2 regions of the Streptomyces sp. NPDC102490 genome follow, and region 2 is predicted to be linked to the other one. Evidence: riboswitches for the same ligand, from Rfam matches in the RefSeq annotation. Region 2 holds a riboswitch; the other holds the start of a gene.
The links. Region 2 has a riboswitch for S-adenosylmethionine ahead of ACIRGB_RS23180 (aminotransferase class V-fold PLP-dependent enzyme). Riboswitches for the same ligand answer to the same signal wherever they lie in the genome.
Positions count from the first base shown of each region.

Region 1: another riboswitch for S-adenosylmethionine. It lies ahead of thrC (threonine synthase); the one in region 2 lies ahead of ACIRGB_RS23180 (aminotransferase class V-fold PLP-dependent enzyme).

Region 1 covers NZ_JBIWJU010000006.1:392,165-395,559, forward strand. The annotation lists gene ACIRGB_RS16105 (MoaD/ThiS family protein) at 1-248, opposite strand, end outside; gene thrC (threonine synthase) at 245-1,537, opposite strand; SAM riboswitch class I at 1,555-1,702, opposite strand; gene ACIRGB_RS16115 (glucosyl-3-phosphoglycerate synthase) at 1,856-2,800, shown strand; gene ACIRGB_RS16120 (trehalose-6-phosphate synthase) at 2,883-3,395, shown strand, end outside.
Region 2 covers NZ_JBIWJU010000010.1:6,601-9,995, reverse strand. The annotation lists gene ACIRGB_RS23185 (glycerate kinase) at 1-214, shown strand, start outside; gene ACIRGB_RS23180 (aminotransferase class V-fold PLP-dependent enzyme) at 142-1,521, opposite strand; SAM riboswitch class IV at 1,669-1,785, opposite strand; gene trpD (anthranilate phosphoribosyltransferase) at 1,882-2,946, opposite strand; gene ACIRGB_RS23170 (cytochrome bc complex cytochrome b subunit) at 3,078-3,395, opposite strand, start outside.

The DNA.
Region 1 (3,395 bases), on a different contig from region 2:
GAGACGCCCGCGCCGTCCGGCGTCGCGGTCTGAAGGCCCTGCTCGAAGCGGACGTCGTCGTCGTTGACGTAGACGTTGACGAAGCGGCGCAGCTTGCCCTGGTCGTCCAGGACGCGGGCGGCGATGCCGGTGTGGTGCTTCTCCAGGTCGGAGATGACCTCGCCGAGGGTGGCGCCGTCGGCGCTCACCTCGGCCTTGCCGCCGGTGTAGGTGCGCAGGATGGTCGGGATACGAACGGTCACGCTCATGCGAGGCCAGCCTCTCGGAAGGAGTCCAGGTTGGGGCGGATCGTGGCGGTGACGCCGGTGCCGGCCACCGCGTCGAGGGTCTTCAGGCCGTCGCCGGTGTTCAGGACGACCGTGGTGAGCGACGGGTCCAGCACGCCGTCCTCGATCAGCTTCTTCGTGACGCCGACGGTCACGCCGCCCGCCGTCTCCGCGAAGATGCCCTCGGTGCGGGCGAGCAGCTTGATCGCGTCCACGACCTGCTCGTCGGTCACGTCCTCCACGGCGCCGCCGGTGCGGCGGGCGATGTCCAGGACGTAGGGGCCGTCGGCCGGGTTGCCGATGGCCAGCGACTTGGCGATGGTGTTCGGCTTCTGCGGGCGGACCACGTCGTGCCCGGCCTTGTACGCGGTGGAGACCGGCGAGCAGCCCTCGGCCTGCGCGCCGAAGATCTTGTACGGCTTGTCCTCGACCAGGCCGAGCTCGATCAGCTCCTTCAGCCCCTTGTCGATCTTCGTCAGCTGGGAGCCGGAGGCGATCGGCACCACGATCTGGTCGGGCAGCTGCCAGCCGAGCTGCTCGCAGATCTCGTACGCGAGGGTCTTGGAGCCCTCGGCGTAGTACGGCCGCAGGTTGACGTTGACGAAGCCCCAGCCCTCGCCGGCCGGGTCGCCGATCAGCTCGGAGCAGAAGCGGTTCACGTCGTCGTAGTTGCCCTCGATGCCGACCAGCTCGCCGCCGTAGACGGCGGCCATGACGACCTTGCCCTGCTCCAGGTCGTGCGGGATGAACACGCAGGAGCGGAAACCGGCCCGGGCGGCGGCGGCGCCGACGGCACCGGCGAGATTGCCGGTGGAGGAGCAGGAGAGCGTGGTGAAGCCGAAGGCGCGGGCGGCCTCGATGGCCTGGGCGACGACGCGGTCCTTGAAGGAGTGCGTGGGGTTGCCGGAGTCGTCCTTCACGTACAGCCCGCCGGTGACGCCCAGCTCGCGGGCGAGGTTGTCGGCCTTGACGAGCTTGGTCCAGCCGGGGTTGATGTTCGGCTTGGTGGCGACGTCGGCCGGGACGGGCAGCAGCGGGGCGTAGCGCCAGATGTTCGCGGGGCCCGCCTCGATCCGCTTGCGCAGCTCTTCGGCGTCGTAGGCGGAGAAGTCGTAGGCGATCTCGAGGGGGCCGAAACACTCCTCGCAGGCGAAGACCGGTCCGAGCGGGACCCGGTGGCCGCACTCCCGGCAGCTCAGCGCTGCGGCGGGGCCGAGGTCGACCGCGGGGGTCGCGGAGTTCGTGGTGGATTCGGCAGTCTGCACAGCCATGGAGGCGAGGCCCTTTCTCCTCATCTTCCTCACGACGCATCTCGCCGTGAGACGGATTTGGCACCTTCCCTAGCCGGGAGCCTCGCCACGTCCGTGTGACAAGAGCCGGCTGGAGGGTTGCCGGGGCTTCATCGGGCCGTATCCCTCTGCCCCTCTGGATGAGCGGTATGAAGTTGTTCTTCGCGTTGTTCTTCGCCGGTGCGCGCGGCGACCCCGGCATGCGGTGGTCCCACGCGTTGTTCAAGACTGTAACCGAAGGCCAGGACGGTTGAGATAGTCGTCCGCACCGCGAGATGGATCACAAAGGAGCCCCGGGACGTGCTGGAAGAAGTCGAGCGCTGGCTGGACGCACGCTCCTGGTCGGCCGGTGACCGGCCCGTCCAGCACCTTCTGTCCGCCAAGCACGCCACCGGGCAGTCGGTCAGCGTGGTGCTGCCCGCCCTGGACGAGGAGGCGACGGTCGGCGACATCGTCACGGTGATCCGGCGGGAGCTGGTGGAGCGGGTCCCGCTCGTCGACGAGATCGTGGTCGTGGACTCCGGGTCGAGCGACCGCACGGCGGAGGTGGCCGCGGCGGCCGGCGCGCGCGTCGTGCACCGCGACGCGATCCTCCCCCGCATCCCCGCCGTGCCGGGCAAGGGCGAGGTGCTGTGGCGTTCGCTGCTGGTCACCGGCGGGGACATCGTCTGCTTCGTCGACGCCGACCTGCGCGAGTTCTCCGCCGACTTCGTCTCCGGGATCGTGGGCCCGCTGCTCACCGACCCGGACGTGCACCTCGTCAAGGCCATGTACGACCGGCCGCTGGGCGGGGCCGCCGGGCAGGGCGGCCGGGTCACGGAGCTGATGGCCCGCCCGCTGCTGAACATGCACTGGCCGCAGCTGGCCGGTTTCGTCCAGCCGCTGGGCGGCGAGTACGCGGCCCGCCGCTCCCTGCTGGAACGGCTCCCCTTCCCGGTCGGCTACGGCGTCGAGCTGGGCATGCTGGTCGACGCCCTGCACCTGGTGGGCCTGGACGCGCTCGCGCAGGTCGACGTGGGGGTCCGCGTCCACCGCCACCAGGACGGGCGGGCCCTGGGCCGGATGGCCGCCGCGATCTACCGCACCGCCCAGCTCCGGCTGGCCCGCGGCCACCTGGTCCGGCCGGCCCTCACCCAGTTCGAGCGGGGCGTCGACGGCTTCGAGCCGCGCACCTACGCCGTGGACACCGAGGAACGGCCCCCGATGACGGAGATCGCGGAGTACGCGGCCCGGCGGGTGGCCTGACGGCGGGCCGCGTGACCGGATCGGCGTCCGGGTGACACAGGGGAACGTTTGAGGTGCGAGGGGCCGGGCTAGGTTGAGGCGTATGGCTTCAAGGTTCGGTGCTGCTCAGGTGCTGGTCGCCTCCAATCGGGGGCCCGTCTCGTACGAGGTGCGGGAGGACGGGTCGCTGCTCGCCAAACGGGGCGGTGGCGGGCTCGTCTCGGGGCTGTCGGCCATCGGGCCCGACGCCGGTGCGCTGTGGGTGTGCTCGGCGCTGGGCGACGGCGACCGCGAGGCGGTGCGGCGCGGGGTCGGCGAGGACGGCGTACGGATGCTGGACGTGCCGGCCGACGTGCACGCGGACGCGTACAACGGGATCGCCAACTCGGTGCTGTGGTTCGTGCACCACATGCTGTACCAGACGCCCCTGGAGCCGGTCTTCGACGCGGAGTTCAGGCGGCAGTGGGCCTCCTACGAGGCGTACAACCGGGCCTTCGCCGAGGCGCTGGCCGAGGAGGCGGCCGAGGGCGCGGTCGCGATCGTGCAGGACTACCACCTGACGCTGGTGCCGGGGATGCTGCGCGAGCTGCGGCCCGACCTCAGGATCGGCCACTTC
Region 2 (3,395 bases):
GGTGGACGCCTGCCACGGGATCATGCCGGCGCCGATGGCCCTGGCGGACGCGCTGCTGCGCGCCTCCGAACTCCTCACGGACGCCACGGAGCGGGCGCTGCGGATGGTCGTGCTGGGGTCGCGGCTGCCCGGCCGGGCGGCTCAGGCGCCGGTACCGGCCACCGGGGCGGCGGAGGTACGGTCGGGCACGCAACGCCCGTCCTCGGTGCGGTAGTTCCAGCGGGCGCCGTCGGTCACCAGTTCCCTGACGGCGTCCACGAACCGCTCGACGTGCTCGTCCGGGGTGCCCGCGCCGAAGCTGACGCGGATGGCGTTGAGGGACTTCTCGCCGGGCGCCGCCTCGGGCGCCCCGCACGCGCCCTGGGTCTGCGGGTCGCTGCCGAGCAGGGTGCGCACCAGCGGGTGGGCGCAGAACAGGCCGTCGCGCACGCCGATGCCGTACTCGGCGGAGAGCGCGGCGGCGAAGTGCGAACTGTTCCAGCCCTCGACGACGAAGGAGAGCACGCCGACCCGGGGCGCGTCGTCCCCGAAGAGGGAGAGGATCCGCACCTCGGGCACCTCGGCGAGGCCCTCGCGCACCTTGCCGATCAGGTACTCCTCGCGGGCGACCAGCGTGTCGAACCCGGCCTCGGTGAGCGCCTTGCAGGCGGAGGCGATGGCGTAGGCGCCGATGACGTTGGGCGATCCGGCCTCGTGCCGCGCGGCGCTGTCGTGCCACCGCACGTCCACGCCGCCGTCCGCGCGCCGGGAGACGCTGCGGCTGGCGCCGCCGCCGGCCAGGTACGGCTCGGCCTCGCGCAGCCAGTCGGCCCGCCCGGCGAGCACGCCGGAGCCGAACGGCGCGTACAGCTTGTGCCCGGAGAAGGCGACCCAGTCCACGTCCAGGTCGGCCACCGACACCGGGTGGTGCGGGGCGAGCTGGGCGGCGTCCAGCACGATCCGGGCGCCGTGCGCGTGGGCGGCGGCGGCCAGTTCCCGCACCGGCCACAGCTCGCCGGTGACGTTGGAGGCGCCGGTGACACAGACCAGGGCGGGCCCGTACGGCTCGCGGGCGGCGAGGGCCCGCTCCAGGGTCTCGACGGCCTCGGCGGGGGTGCGCGGGGCGTCGAGGTAGGTCACGTCGGCGTTCCGCCAGGGCAGCAGCGAGGCGTGGTGCTCGGTCTCGAAGACGAAGACCCGGCAGCCGGCGGGCAGCGCGGCGGCGAGCAGGTTCAGGGAGTCGGTGGTGGACCGGGTGAAGACCACCTGGTCCTCGTCCCGGCAGCCGAGGAACTCGGCGACGGTCCGGCGGGCGTTCTCGAACAGGTCGGTCGACAGCTGCGAGAGGTACCCGGCGCCCCGGTGGACGCTGCCGTAGTACGGGGCGTAGGCGGCCACGTCGTCCCACACCCGCTGGAGCGCGGGCGCGCTGGCGGCGTAGTCGAGCGCGGCGTAGGTGACCTCCCCGCCGGTGACGAGCGGCACGGTGACGTCCCGGCCGAGGACGGGCAGCGGGGTGGCGACAGCGGTGGGTACGGACATGACGGACTCCCGTGAGGACCAGCGCGCGGCGGGGCGCTGTGAAGTGAAGTGAGGAAAGGCGTGCGGAGGCGGGGCTCTGCGCCCTATCGCATTCGCTGGTTCACGGAAGACTCCCTCAGACGACCCAGGACCCCTGGTTTCGCGAGGGGTCCGCGCTTGCCGTGGACCTTGCTGTCCACGACCTGGTCTTCACCCGGGGCACCCCGCCACGGACGGAGGGTTGCCGGACAGTCGGCCGGGGCCTCATGACTGTCACTCATCACCTGTCGAAAAACCTAGGGGAAGAGATCGGCGCCCCGCAACCCGAGTCCGGATCGCGGGACGCACGTCACATGTAGGGCCGTACCGCCGTACTGCCGCTCAGGCGTTGCTGACGGCCACCCACCGCTCCAGCACCCGGCGGGCCGCCCCGGAGTCGATCGCCTCGGCCGCCCGGTCCATCCCGGCCCGCAGCTGTGCCGCCAGGGGCTCCTCGCCGGGGTTCAGCGCCACCAGGGCCGCCGCCGAGTTCAGCAGCACCGCGTCCCGTACCGGGCCCGTCTCGCCGGCCAGCAGGCGGCGGGCCACGTCGGCGTTGTAGGAGGCGTCGGCGCCGCGCAGCGCCTCGACCGGCACCAGCTCGATGCCGACGTCCCGCGGGTCGAAGGTCTCCTCGGTCACCCGGCCCTCGCGCACGGTCCAGACCCGGGACGTGGCGGTGGTGGTCAGCTCGTCGAGGCCGTCGTCGCCGCGGAAGACCAGCGACGAGTGGCCGCGCTCGGCGAAGACACCGGCGATGATCGGCGCCATCCGGGCGTGCGCGACCCCGATCGCCTGGGCCTTCACCCGGGCGGGGTTGGTCAGCGGGCCCAGGAAGTTGAACACCGTGCGGATGCCGAGCTGACCGCGGGCCGCCGCCACGTGGCGCAGCGCCGGGTGGAACTTCACCGCGAAGCAGAAGGTGATGCCGGCTTCCTCGGCGACCTCCGCCACCCGCTTCGGCGTCAGCTCCAGGTTGACGCCGAGTTTCTCCAGGACGTCGGAGGCCCCGGACGCCGAGGAGGCGGCCCGGTTGCCGTGCTTGACGACCTTCGCCCCCGTGCCGGCCACGACGATCGCGGACATGGTGGAGATGTTGACCGTCTTGGCGCCGTCGCCGCCGGTGCCGACGATGTCGACGGTCTCCCCCGGCACCTCGATCACGTTGGCGTGCTCGTACATGGTGCGGACGAGCCCGGAGATCTCCTCGACCGTCTCGCCCTTGAACCGCAGGCCCACCGCGAAGGCGGCGATCTGCGCGTCGGTCGCCTCACCGCGCATGATCACGTCCAGCGCCCAGGCGGTGTCGTCCGCGCTCAGGTCGCGGCCGTCCAGCAGTCCGTTCAGCAGGGCGGGCCAGGAGCGGTCCGCCGTGGTGTCGCCTCCAGCGGGGGTCACAGCGCTCATAGCCGCTCCTGAATCGTGTGGGTCGTCGACGGGGGTCGTGCTCCCACCCTATCCAGCCCCGGGCACGGCGAAGGGCCCCGTCCGCGGAACGGAACGGGGCCCTTCGACCGTGGTGTGGCGACGCTGGAAGGTCAGTGGTGGCCGTGGCCGCTCGTGATCTCCTTGTACTCCTCGACGGTCGGCTTCGGAATCTGGGACTCCTCGCCGTAGTAGGCCTCGCTGAGCTTGGCGCGCAGCTTCTGCGTGCCCGTGGCCTTGCGCTCGACGCCGTTCTCGTCGACCGTCGGGCCGATCTCGGCCGGCTTGTACTGCTCGTGCGCCGTGAGCGTGTGCAGCTGCTCCTGGCTGAGCGGCTCGTGCACCTCGATGAACTCACCGTGCGGCAGGCGCTTGATGATGCCGGACTCGCGCCCGTGCAGCACCTTGTCCTTGTCCCGGCGCTGGAGGCC